Regions from separate parts of the Paenibacillus sp. FSL H8-0457 genome, predicted to be linked through region 2. Evidence: predicted binding sites of a transcription regulator. Region 2 holds the regulator's gene; each other region holds the start of a gene.
What was found. Region 2 encodes Rex, which represses fermentation and respiration genes when NADH is low (regulators of the CRP and FNR family bind a similar motif). Its sites were predicted from a motif close to TTGTGAAATATTTCACAA; they were not measured.
Positions count from the first base shown of each region.

Region 1: a site for Rex is predicted at 1,384-1,401, ahead of adhE (bifunctional acetaldehyde-CoA/alcohol dehydrogenase). Genes of this name have one in related genera too.
Region 3: a site for Rex is predicted at 1,139-1,156, ahead of MHI43_RS30225 (formate/nitrite transporter family protein). Genes of this name have one in related genera too.
Region 4: a site for Rex is predicted at 1,718-1,735, ahead of MHI43_RS30515 (cytochrome ubiquinol oxidase subunit I). Genes of this name have one in related genera too.

Region 1 covers NZ_CP150293.1:2,395,787-2,398,938, forward strand. Annotated here, with positions in the region: gene MHI43_RS10430 (hypothetical protein) at 224-382, opposite strand; gene MHI43_RS10435 (Crp/Fnr family transcriptional regulator) at 473-1,198, opposite strand; gene adhE (bifunctional acetaldehyde-CoA/alcohol dehydrogenase) at 1,473-3,152, shown strand, end outside.
Region 2 covers NZ_CP150293.1:2,562,991-2,566,142, forward strand. Annotated here, with positions in the region: gene dinG (ATP-dependent DNA helicase DinG) at 1-859, shown strand, start outside; gene MHI43_RS11330 (redox-sensing transcriptional repressor Rex) at 925-1,590, shown strand; gene MHI43_RS11335 (amidohydrolase) at 1,565-2,866, shown strand; gene MHI43_RS11340 (DUF5590 domain-containing protein) at 2,898-3,152, shown strand, end outside.
Region 3 covers NZ_CP150293.1:6,693,890-6,697,041, reverse strand. Annotated here, with positions in the region: gene MHI43_RS30230 (MFS transporter) at 1-802, shown strand, start outside; gene MHI43_RS30225 (formate/nitrite transporter family protein) at 1,264-2,124, shown strand; gene MHI43_RS30220 (APC family permease) at 2,263-3,152, opposite strand, start outside.
Region 4 covers NZ_CP150293.1:6,761,456-6,764,607, forward strand. Annotated here, with positions in the region: gene cydB (cytochrome d ubiquinol oxidase subunit II) at 1-246, opposite strand, end outside; gene MHI43_RS30515 (cytochrome ubiquinol oxidase subunit I) at 233-1,636, opposite strand; gene ade (adenine deaminase) at 1,923-3,152, opposite strand, start outside.

The DNA of each region.
Region 1 (3,152 bases), 170 kb from region 2:
GGTGTAACGGAGGAATTCCATCCTCCTAGTTCATTGTCAGATGAAGTCCAACCTGATGAATAAACAAAGAAACCGTTCTTGGTTAATGGTCTGTCATTCGTCCATTTGCCAAGCAACGGTTTCTTTTTTTGTATACAAATAGGAGGGCGATAGCATAAATAAGCTGTCCTCCTCAGTCATTGAACTGAAAGGACAGCCGTGAGAATCTTGCCTTCCAAATCGTTTACCGATGTTCCACCAGGTCAATCGCACCAAGCACCATATGAGCCAGTCCGAAGCCTAGAATACCGGTTGCAGCAAATTTATACCTGCTGCAAAGCAGAGCGGCACCCGAAGCAGAAACCACGGTTCCAAGAACAGCAGGAATCAAACCTTCACGCATGCTGAGCACTCCCTTTGATTTGGTTTGGAAAGACAAGGTTTATTGTAAGCAGATGCCCATATATTATGCACCAAAGGGGCTTTAGGCGGATCAAATCCGGCAGATTTCGTTCGGACACAGCTCGCAGTGGCATATTTCCTGCAGCATCGGCAGATCTTTGATAACAATCATGCCGCCGGCATATTCGATGGCGTCCTTTTTGCGAAGGTCGCTCAGCATCCGGTTCACGCTTTCGCGGGTGGCCCCGATCATGTTCGAAAGATCGGTGTGGGTGATCTTTTTGTTGATGAGAATGGTGCCATCCTCTTGATGCTGCCCGTAGGTATTGCCCAGACGAATCAGCGTCGACGTTAATGCGCCGGGCTTGCCGTACATCATGAGATCGCGGAATTTGGTCTGCGTGATGCGGTGGTGTATACCCATCCACTTCATGAAATCAATCGCGAAGTCGCAATGCTGGCAGATCAGCAGCTCCAGATCCTTGTGCTCGATGACCCCGACTACGCTGTCCTCAAGCACCTCTGCCGAAAAACTGTGGTTGTTGCTGAAGAATGGATCGGCTTGCCCGACCATGTCTCCAGGATGGTACATATATAGAATAAGCTCTTTGCCTTCATCCGTCGATTTGGTCAATTTAATTCTTCCTTGTTTAACGAAGTACAGCTTGTCGGCGAAGTCGCCTTCCCAGAACAAATGCGATCCTTCAGGGAGTACCCTTTCCTTCATGGTGACCAGCAGACGGTTGCGGTTTTGTTCCGAGAAGCACTGCGTGTTCCCTAAGTTTTCGATTTCCATTACATGGTCTACAGTTTTCATGGTGGTATCCCCTAACATCCTAAAATTTGATCTGTTTAATCTTTAAATACATTATAACGTGAAAACATTCACTTGTGGGGCGGAACAAGAGGGAAATCATGGCGAATTTTCAAACATTGTGATCTCTTTCACTTGAAAGAGGGAAAAGACAGGTATAAATCACACAGAAAAGATAAATTTTAATATTGTGAAATATTTCACATGATTTAAGAAGCGTCTGTGTTACGATCGAAGCGTAGACAGAAAGAACATGAACCATGGGAGGATGAGAGATATGGCTGTGAGCAAAGGAACAACGGTTGAAGTGAAGGGACAAACGGCAGCAGAGTACATTCAAGGTCTGATCGACAAGGCGAATCGGGCAAAAGAAAAGTTTATGAAACTCGATCAGGAGCAAGTCGACGGAATTGTGCAGGCCATGGCCATGGCCGGACTTGAGAAGCACATGCAGCTGGCGAAAATGGCGATTGAGGAAACGGGCCGCGGCGTGTATGAAGACAAAATCATCAAAAACCTGTTTGCCACGGAGTATATCCACAACAGCATCAAGTACGACAAAACGGTAGGTATCATCGAAGACAATGCCTATGACAGCTTCCAAAAAATTGCGGAGCCGATCGGGATCATCATGGGGATCACACCGGTAACCAATCCGACCTCGACCACCATATTCAAGGCGCTGATCTCCATCAAAACAAGAAACCCGATCATCTTCGGTTTCCATCCATCCGCGCAGGCATGCAGCAGGGAAGCCGCGCTCATCCTGCGGGACGCAGCCGTGAAACAAGGCGCTCCGGCCGACTGCATCCAGTGGATCGAGGCACCTTCCATGGATAAAACCAATACACTCATGAACCATCCGGACGTCGCCTGCATTCTGGCTACGGGCGGATCGGCGATGGTCAAAGCAGCATACAGCTGCGGCAAGCCAGCCCTCGGCGTAGGTCCCGGCAACGTGCCGTGCTTCATCGAGAAGAGCGCGGACCTCGATCAAGCGGTGAACGACTTGATCCTATCCAAGACGTTTGATAACGGCATGATCTGCGCATCCGAGCAAGCGGTCATTATCGAGGAGCCGATCTATCATAACGTGAAGAAAAAAATGATCGCCAGCGGCTGTTATTTCGTGAACAAGGAAGAGCTGGCGAAGCTGACTGCGCATGCCATGGTAGCGGATAAATGCGCCGTCAATCCTACCATCGTCGGACAGCCGGCAGCCAAGATTGCCGAGGCTTGCGGCTTTGAGGTACCGGAAAGCACCAAGATCCTGGTCGCCGAGCTGGAGGGAGTCGGTCCTGCTTATCCGTTGTCCGCCGAGAAGCTGAGCCCGGTGCTGGCCTGCTATAAAGTGAAAGATGCGGAAGAGGGCATCACGCGCGCCGAAGAGATGGTTGCTTTTGGCGGCATGGGCCACTCGTCGGTCATCCACTCGCACAATGAGGACGTCATCCTGAAATTCTCGGATCGCATGAAGACCTGCCGCATCCTGGTCAACCAGCCTTCTTCGCAAGGCGGCATCGGGGATATCTACAACACGAACCTGCCATCGCTGACGCTCGGCTGCGGTTCGTATGGCCGGAATTCCACGTCGTCGAACGTGACGGCCGTCAATCTCATCAACGTGAAAAGGGTGAACCGCAGAACCGTGAATATGCAGTGGTTTAAAGTGCCGGACAAAATTTACTTTGAAAAAGGCTCGACGCAGTATCTCGCCAAAATGCCTGACATCACCCGCGTCGCGATCGTAACCGACCCCATGATGGTGAAGCTGGGATATGTGGAGCGGGTAGAGCATTACCTGCGTCAGCGCAGACTGCCGGTAGCCATCGAGGTGTTCTCGGAAGTCGAGCCGGATCCTTCGACAACGACCGTTGAACGGGGTACGGAGATGCTGGAACGGTTCCAGCCGGACTGCATCATCGCCCTTGGCGGCGGATCGCCTATGGATGCCGCA
Region 2 (3,152 bases):
CGTGAGCTCTCATTTGAAGGAATTGTTTTTTGACAAGAAACAAAGCGTGATTCTGACATCGGCGACCTTGTCGGTGGACAAATCGTTTCAGTTCATGATCGAGAACCTGGGTCTTCAGGAAGCGGCTGAAGCGGGGAACCTGAACACGGTTCAGCTCCCGTCCCCGTTTAATTACAGGGAACAAGCCCTTCTTGTCGTGCCGCGCGATTTTCCGAGCGTGAAGGGATCGGTCGGGGATGCACTCTTTGTGAATACGCTCGTGAAGTCTTTAGCCGATACGGCCGTCGCTACGCATGGCCGCATGCTCGTCCTGTTCACTTCGTACCGGATGCTGCGCCAGGTGCACGAGCCGCTGAAAGAAGCGCTGGCATCAAGCGACATCACGGTATTGGGACAAGGGATGGACGGAACCAGCCGTACCAAGTTAATCCGAAGATTTCAGGACAGCAGCGCTTCCGTGCTGCTGGGCACCAGCTCCTTCTGGGAAGGGGTAGACATCCCGGGTGAGGCGCTGACTTGTCTTGCCATCGTCCGGCTGCCGTTCCAGCCGCCGAATCACCCCTTGGTCGAAGCCAAGAGCGAACTGCTGCAGCAGCAGAAGAAGAATCCCTTCATGAAGCTTTCGGTTCCGCAAGCGGTCATTCGTTTCAAACAGGGGTTTGGGCGCCTGGTGCGAACAGCACAAGATAAAGGGATCGTGATCGTGTACGATACCCGGGTCATTGAATCCTATTACGGGAAGTATTTCTTATATTCCTTGCCGGGGCCGAAGATGGAGCACATGTCGACAGAGGGGATCGTACCCCGAATTTCGGAATGGCTGCAGGAAGAGGCAAGCGCGGGGAACCAAGCTGAATAAAGTGAAACCAAGCACGATCAACAAAAAAAGATGTAGTTATTAACCTATTATTAGGGGGAGCATGCATGAAATCGGAAAAAATTTCGGAAGCCGTGGTCCGCAGATTACCTGTATACTTGCGCTATTTGAATGAGCTTCAGAAGAGGGAGGTTTCCACGGTTTCCTCCCAGGAATTGGGACAGAAGCTGGACCTCAATCCTGCTCAAATTCGTAAGGACCTGGCGTATTTCGGTGATTTTGGACGGAAAGGGATCGGATATGATGTTTCTTATCTGATCGAGAAGATTCGCCAGATTCTGAAGCTGGACCAGAAGATCAATGTCGCATTGGTCGGGGCCGGTAATCTTGGACATGCATTATCGAATTACAATGCATTCCTGAAGGATAATATGAAGATTGTGGCGATTTTCGATTCGTATTCTCCCAAAGTTGGTATGAAAATTAACAATTTGGTCGTACAGCCGATGGAAGAGCTGGAGAAGACGGTTCATGAGCACGGCATTCGAATCGGGATTATTACCGTTCCGGATTTCGAAGCGCAGAACGTAGCGAATCAGCTTATCGCCTCAGGGATCGAGGCGATTCTGAACTTTGCGCCAACCATCCTGAAAGCCCCAGCCCATATCCGGATTCATACGGCTGATTTTACAACGGATTTGCAAAGTTTGGCCTATTATTTGGATAACGGCAAGGAGGATGCAGCACATGACAACAACGAAGTGGATGGTTAAGAACGGAACGTTTGCAGTACTGGAGGAAGACCGATCCGTGCTGCGCGGATATATGGTGGTCGAGAACGACCGGATCACGTACCTGGGCGAAGAGGAGCCCGTCGTGGAAGAGGGAACAGAGATTATCGACGGAACCCATCTGTTCTTCCTGCCTGGATTGGTGAACACGCATGGACATGCCGCCATGTCGCTTCTTCGAGGCTATGGGGACGATCTGGCGCTGCAGGTATGGCTTCAGGAAAAAATGTGGCCGATGGAAGCCAAATTCACGTCAGACGACGTATATTGGGGCACATCGCTCTCCGTGCTGGAGATGATCAAGGGCGGAACCACGACGTTTGTGGATATGTATGACCATATGGATCAGGTCGCGAAGGTTGTCCAGGACTCGGGAATGCGCGGCGTCCTGACGCGCGGCGTAATCGGTTTATGCCCGCCCGAGGTACAGCAGCAGAAGCTGGATGAGGCGGTGGCATTCGCGAAGGATTGGCATGGCAAGGCTGACGGCAGAATTACGACGATGATCTCGCCGCACGCGCCTTATACCTGCCCGCCGGATTTCATCGAAAAATTCGTTCAAGCATCCCATGACTTGAACCTGCCTTTGCATACCCATATGTCCGAAACGGAAACGGAAGTGGCTCAGAATGTTAAGGACTACGGGCTTCGCCCCGTTGCCCATTTGGAGAAGCTGGGCATGTTCTCCCGTCCTACGCTCCTTGCGCATGCCGTTCATCTGACCGATGAAGAAATCGAAGTCTTGGCCAAGCATCAAGTAGCCGTATCCCATAATCCCGGAAGCAATTTGAAGCTTGCGAGCGGAGTCGCCCGCGTACCTGCGCTGCTCAAAGCCGGCATAACGGTGTCGCTCGGTACCGACGGACCTGCTAGCAACAATAACCTGGATATGTTCGAAGAGATGCGGCTGGCTGCCCTGATCCATAAAGGAGTGAGCGGGGATCCGACAGCCATTCCGGCCTCCGAAGCGCTTCGAATGGGTACGGAGTACGGAGCCAGGTCCGCTTTCCTTGAGGATATCGGTATGCTCGCGGTTGGGATGAAAGCCGATATGATCGCATTGAATACGGATCAGGCGCATTTCCTTCCGCGGACCGACTATATTTCTCACGCGATCTACTCTGCCAGCGCGAAGGATGTAGAGCATGTATGGGTTGACGGCAAGCAGGTGGTGAAGAATGGCGCGAGCCTTACTCTCGACGAGGAACGCATCCGCCGGGAAGCGCAGCGTGCATTTGAGCGTCTTACAACCCTCTAGGGAATAATCAAGGGGAGCGAGGAAGACGGATTTGAAGAAAAAAACGAAGTGGATATTGCTAAGCGTGTCCGGCGTCCTGCTATTATTGCTTGGCCTACAGCTCTATTATTCCTATGTTATGAAAGATACGTGGAATGAAGAAAGAATGGCGATCCTTGCAGCGAAACAGCATGGCCAATTGGTCTCGTCCGACAAGACCTATAAATCGGTATGGGGCGAGGACAATAACTATTGGGTGGTCAGCGGGAAAGATAAAGACAATCAAGACCGCATGGTCTGGGTGAAG
Region 3 (3,152 bases), 3.0 Mb from region 2:
CATTTTGGGACCTATGGTAGGCACGACGATTTATCAAGCATTTGGATTGCAGGCCTCTTTAATCAGCTTGCTGATTCTGTTCGGCGCTTCGGCGATCGTGTTGGCCTTTCTGCCTTCCACCGTGGACGAACCTTCCAAGGACTCGGAATCAGCCGGTTCGTTCGTGAAGGACATGAAGGCAGGCTTCGCCTACATCGGTTCCAGCCGGCTGTTGAAGGTGCTGCTGGTAGTCTACGTTTTGTTGGCGCTGGGCAGCGGACTCGTACAGCCGCTCGACATCTTCGTCATCACCGAGCGTCTTCAGCTGGAGATGTCCAGCGTCCAGTGGTTCACCGCGCTTGAGGGCTTGGGCATGTTGATCGGCGGTGTGATCGCAGCGGTGATTGCAGGCAAAGTGAAAGGTTCCTACTTGCTGTTTGCGGGGCTGGCCTTCCTTGGACTCTCGACCTTTGTCGAGGTGCTGTCCCAGTGGCCGATCCTGACCGGCTCGATGCGCTTCGTCACCGGGGTGCTGATGGCCATGGCCCAGACGGTCCTGATGGCGGTGATGATGCAGCAGGTGGAAGAGAAATTCATTGGCCGGCTGAACGGCGTGATGACGCCGATATTTACCGGCATGCTGCTCATTGGCTCCGGGCTGACGGGCTGGTATATGTCGGTAACCTCCATTGTCGTGGTGTATTTCACGGCAGGCGCGCTCTTCCTGCTGTCGTCGTTCATCAGCATGAAGCTGCCGATCGCCAAGGTGCCGGTGCAGGAAACGGAGGCGCCTGTCAGGGTAGAGACTGCGGCCAAAGCCTAGCGGGTGAGTAAAAATCTATACATTTAAGCCGAATCTGGCAGAATGGTATCAAGCGCGAACGGGCTTCGTACTGGTAAAGACAATCCAAAAGAGCGGTGCCGGGGAGAAACCCGGGCACCGCTTTTTCGGCATATGCGATTCCTCGAAGGAAGCGAAAGGCAGTCACCCCGCTAAAGCTGATCCGAAGCTCCACCCATGGACAAGGTGCTGTGCCTATATCCATATATCGCTTAAATGGCCACACCGAATCCGATCCATGTTATTCGCTGCAGCGTGGTCAGCAGATCAAGGCATACGGAACATCACATCTGTACCTGTCCGTCCCTTAGGACACAATCGTGATATAATTCACGTTCTTGCCAAAGAAGCTGCGTTACAATGTTGGTAACGATAACACGAATATCATGAGCTGCATTCGGATAGGTAGACAAGGCGGATGCGGAAGAAATGAGGGAGTGACCATGGCTTACCATAAACCTGAGCGCATTGCGGAGATTACCGTGGAGAACGGGGTAAAAAAAGCGCATAACTCCGCCATAAACGTGATGATATTAGGATTCCTTGCGGGGGCATTTATTGCGCTCGGCTTTTTGCTTGACATACGCGTGATTGCCGGAGCGTCTCCAGAATGGGGAGGGATTGCCGGTTTTATAGGCGCTGCGGTATTCCCCGTCGGATTGATTCTTGTCCTGCTTGCAGGCGGGGAGCTGCTGACGGGCAACATGATGGCCGTGTCCTTGGCCAGATTCAAGCGGCGAATTTCCACGAAGGAGATGATGCGGAATTTAGCGCTTGTCACGGTCAGCAATATGTTGGGAGCGTTATTCGTCGCTTACTTCTTCGGACATGTGACCGGTATGACAGGCAGCGGCGTTTACCTGGAGAAACTGGTGGATATGGCCGGGCATAAGCTGGACGACAGCTTCCTGCAAGCCTTCCTGTCGGGCATCGGGTGCAACTGGCTCGTAGCCCTCGCCGTATGGCTGTCCTACGGATCGGATCAGATGAGCGGCAAAATTCTCGGGATCTGGTTTCCGACCATGGCGTTTGTCGCCATCGGGTTTCAGCACGTGGTGGCCAACATGTTTCTCATCCCGGCCGCGATTTTTGAAGGCTATTACAGCTGGGGCGAGTATCTGATGAACTTCATTCCGGTATGGCTGGGCAATTTCGTTGGCGGCGCGTTATTTGTGGGAGCGACATACGGAACCGTTTATTTAAAGCAGGAGAATCAAGCCGCAGCCGCTCCGCGCGGCGAGCAGACGCCTGTGCCATCGGCTAGCTCCCCTCAACAGGTTCATTCCGCGCAGAACGTTTCCTAATGCCGGAGGCCTGGCAAGCGTCTGGGCAAAAAAAGCTGCGTTCAACCGTCCTTGATGAAAGGCAGCGGTTGATCGCAGTTTTTTTGTCGTGATGGGCGAGGCTGTTCCCAGTAATGAATCAAGCAGGGAACAAGCCCGCTATTTTTTTAAATGGTAGGGAACCGTCGTGATGATCACGTCTCTCCGATACAGGAGATGTGCCCGGATGAGCAGGCTGGATTGATTGTGCAGGAAATTATGCCAGCCCTTCTTGGGGATGAACTGCGGAATGACGACGGTAACCTGATAGTCGGATTCGCTGGCCTTGCGCTGCACGGTATCGATGAATTTCGTCAGCGGCTGAATGATGCTCCGATAAGGCGAGTGCAGCGTCACCAGCCGGATGTCCGGCTGCCACTTTTTCCATTTTTCCTGGAAGGCGACTTCCTCCTCCCGCTCGAACGGCACGTACACCGCGATGATTTGGCCCGCTCCCAGCGATTTGGCGTAATTCAGCGAGTTCTCCACCACATGCGTGATTCCTGCCACAGGCAGGATGATGACATTCCCCTCAATCGGCTTAACCGGCTCGCAGGTCGTAATCCGGAGCTGGTCCGCTACCGCCTCGTAATGCTTGCGGATCCGGGTGAAAATCCAGATGATCAGCGGCAGGAATATCAGGACGGACCACACCTGGGCGAATTTCGTAAAGAAGAAGATCATGGTCACGATAAAGCTGATGCATGCGCCGGTGGTGTTAATGATCAGCTTGACGATCCAGCCTTCGGGCTTTTCGCGAATCCATTTCACCATCATCCCGGTCTGGGAGAGGGTAAACGGGATAAACACGCCGACGGCATACAGCGGAATCAGATGCTCGGTTTTGCCTTCAAAAGCCAGCAGCAGCAGAATGGAGAAAAATCCAAGAATAATGATTCCGTTCGAGTATCCCAGACGGTCGCCGCGGACGGTGAACATTCTAGGAATGAACTTATCCTTCGCCAGATTGACGGCCAGCAGGGGAAAAGCGGAATACCCCGTGTTGGCGG
Region 4 (3,152 bases), 2.9 Mb from region 2:
CCCGCTGAACAGCGTGGCATACCAGTTCGGGAAGGCCGCGAACATCGCGCCGCCCGCCGTCAGCAGCCAGACCTCGTTGGCGTCCCAGAACGGGCCGATCGAGTTGATCAGCACCCGGCGCTGGGTATCGTTTTTGGCCAGCAGCTGCGTGGACATCCCGACTCCGAAATCGAAGCCCTCCAAGAAGAAGAACCCGATAAACAACACGGCGACGAGCACAAACCACAGTTCGTTAAGAGACAGCATTGTAGTCCTCCTTATTAAACGGATCGCTTGCGTGGTGATCGTCTTCCTCCGCCGCATACGGTCCTTTCTTAATGACTTTGATGAACAGATAGGCCATCACGGCTGCCAGCACCGCATAAATGGCGGTAAACATGATGAGCGAGAACAGGATCGAGCCTGCGCTTACGTTCGGCGAAACGCTGTTCTCCGTGGTGATCAGCCCGAATACCGTCCAAGGCTGGCGGCCGATCTCCGTCATGATCCATCCCGACGTGTTGGCGATGAACGGCAGGGAAATGCCAAACAGCATCAGTCTGAGGAACCATTTGCCGGCCTTCTCGACTTTTTTGCGCAGCATCAGCCACGCTCCGTACAATCCCATGAGGATCATGACGCTGCCGGCGGCCACCATAATCCGGAAGCTCCAGAAGGTGGTGCGGACCGGCGGAATATAGTCTCCAGGACCGTATTCCTGCTCGTATTGGGCTTGCAGCTCCTTCATTCCGATGACTTCGCCGGAAAATTTGCTGTAGGACAAGAAGCTGAGCAGATACGGGATTTTGAATTCCATCGTGTTCTCCTGCTTATCCGGATCGATGGCGGCGATGACCGTCCAAGGCGCGGGATCGTCGCTCGTTTCCCACAAGCTCTCGGCGGCGGCCATCTTCATCGGCTGCGTATCCACCAGATACTGCGCCTGCTGGTGGCCGAATACCGCAACCAGAATGGAGGTGATGAGACCCACCACGATGGCGATGTGGAATGATTTTTTGAAGAAATCCAAATCCTGCTTCTTCAGCAGTTTATACGCACTTACCCCCGCTACCAGGAAAGCCCCGGTTGCCAACGCACCGAAGATCGTGTGCGGGAATTCCACCAGCAGCTGACCGTTCGTGATCAGCGCGAAGAAATCGTTCATCTCCGCCCGTCCATTGTTGATCTCAAAACCGACCGGACGCTGCATGAACGAGTTCGCTGCCAGGATCCAGAAGGCGGACATCAGGGTGCCGAAGGACACCAGCCAGATGCTGAGCAGATGGACCTTCTTGGATAACCGGTCCCACCCGAATATCCATAGCCCGATAAACGTCGACTCAAGGAAAAACGCCAGCAGGGCTTCGATCGCAAGCGGTGCGCCGAACACGTCCCCGACAAAGCGCGAGTAATCCGACCAGTTCATCCCGAACTGGAATTCCTGCAGAATCCCTGTCACAACCCCGACCGCAAAGTTGATCAGGAACAGCTTTCCCCAGAACTTGGCCATTTTCTTGTAGACTTCCTGGCCCTTGACAACATACATCGTCTCCATGATGGCGATCAGAAACGCCAATCCGATGGATAACGGTACGAAAATAAAGTGAAAAATGGTTGTCGATGCGAATTGAATTCGCGCCAGCATAACCGGATCCATAAAAGATACCCCTTCCTTTAGCTCACGTGATCACTTCAAATTTGATTCTTTTTGTATTGTCGCAGACCGCGTCCTAAAGGATTGTGATAAACATCACAATATAATGGCCGAAATAGGTGAAAAAGTTATCAATTTGTGACGAAAATCACTAAGTAGGCAATGGATTATGTGAGGATTATCCATGGGAGCGTGGCTTGCACTTCCACTCACAGGCTAAGCCCAGTATTTACGCACCAAAAAAGCAGGTTAGCCATGTAGGCCAACCTGCTTTAATGTATGTGCCACCTTATTGAACCGGACCGATCTCCGTCTCGATGAGCTTGAATTCCGTCACGTCCGCAATCCCGCGATTGGTAATGCGGATCTCCGGAATGACCGGAAGCGCAATGAGCGAGAACGTCATGAACGGCGCATGGATGGAGCAGCCGAGCTGTTTCCACGCTTCCTCCAGGGCAGCGACTTCCTCGGCCACGACCTCGACTGGACGGTCCGCCAGCAAGCCCGCAATCGGCATCGCCACCTTCGCCAGCACCTGGCCGTTCTGCACCACGATCATGCCGCCTCCGCATGCTGCCAGCTCGTTCGCCGCAAGCGCCATATCCTCGGCGTTCGTGCCCATCACAAGCAGGTTGTGGCTATCGTGCGCCACCGTGGAAGCAACCGCGCCGGACTGTAGTGCGAAGCCGCTCGCAAAGCCGAGCGAGATTTGCCCGGTTGCGCCGTGGCGCTCGATGCATGCCAGCTGAACCACGTCTTGGCCCAGGTCCGGCTGGATGACGCCCTGCTCCACGGCGAGCACCGCGGTCATTTTGGCGGTACGGGCACTGTTCTCGATGACGCGCACCACGTTCACTTCCGTACGCGCCGCATCGAACTTGCTGCGCAGCAAAAAGTCGTCGGCGGTAAGCGAACGCTGCAGCCGAACCGATTGAAAGGCCTTTTCCGGATACGAATACGCCGGGAACGCCTTCACAAGACGGCCGTTCTCCGCGACCACTTCGCCGTCCGTGATCACCACCGAAGGCACCATGCTCTTCAGATCGTCAATGAGCAAAATATCAGCCGTTTTGCCTGGTGAAATGCTGCCGAGCTCCATATCCATGCCGAAATATCGAGCCACGTTGATCGTGCCCATCTGGATCGCCGTAACCGGGTCCACGCCCTCCTCCATGGCGCGGCGGACCACATGGTTCATATGGCCGAGCCGCAGCAGCGTCTGCGGATACACATCATCCGTGACCAAGGAGATATTGTCGGTACGCACCTTGTCCTCCGTTACCACCTTAATCACTTCCTTCACATCCTGCCAAGCCGAACCTTCGCGGATCATCAGATGCATACCGAGGCGAACCTTTTCCAAAGCCTGCTCTCTCGTTACCGTCTCATGATCGGAGCTGACGCCGGTTGCCAGATAGGCTTGTAGCATCCGGTCGTCCTCGGCCGGAAAATGCCCCGTCACCGTCTTGCCCGCACGCAGCGTGGCTTCGATCTCTCCGCTCATGGTCGGATCGCCGTA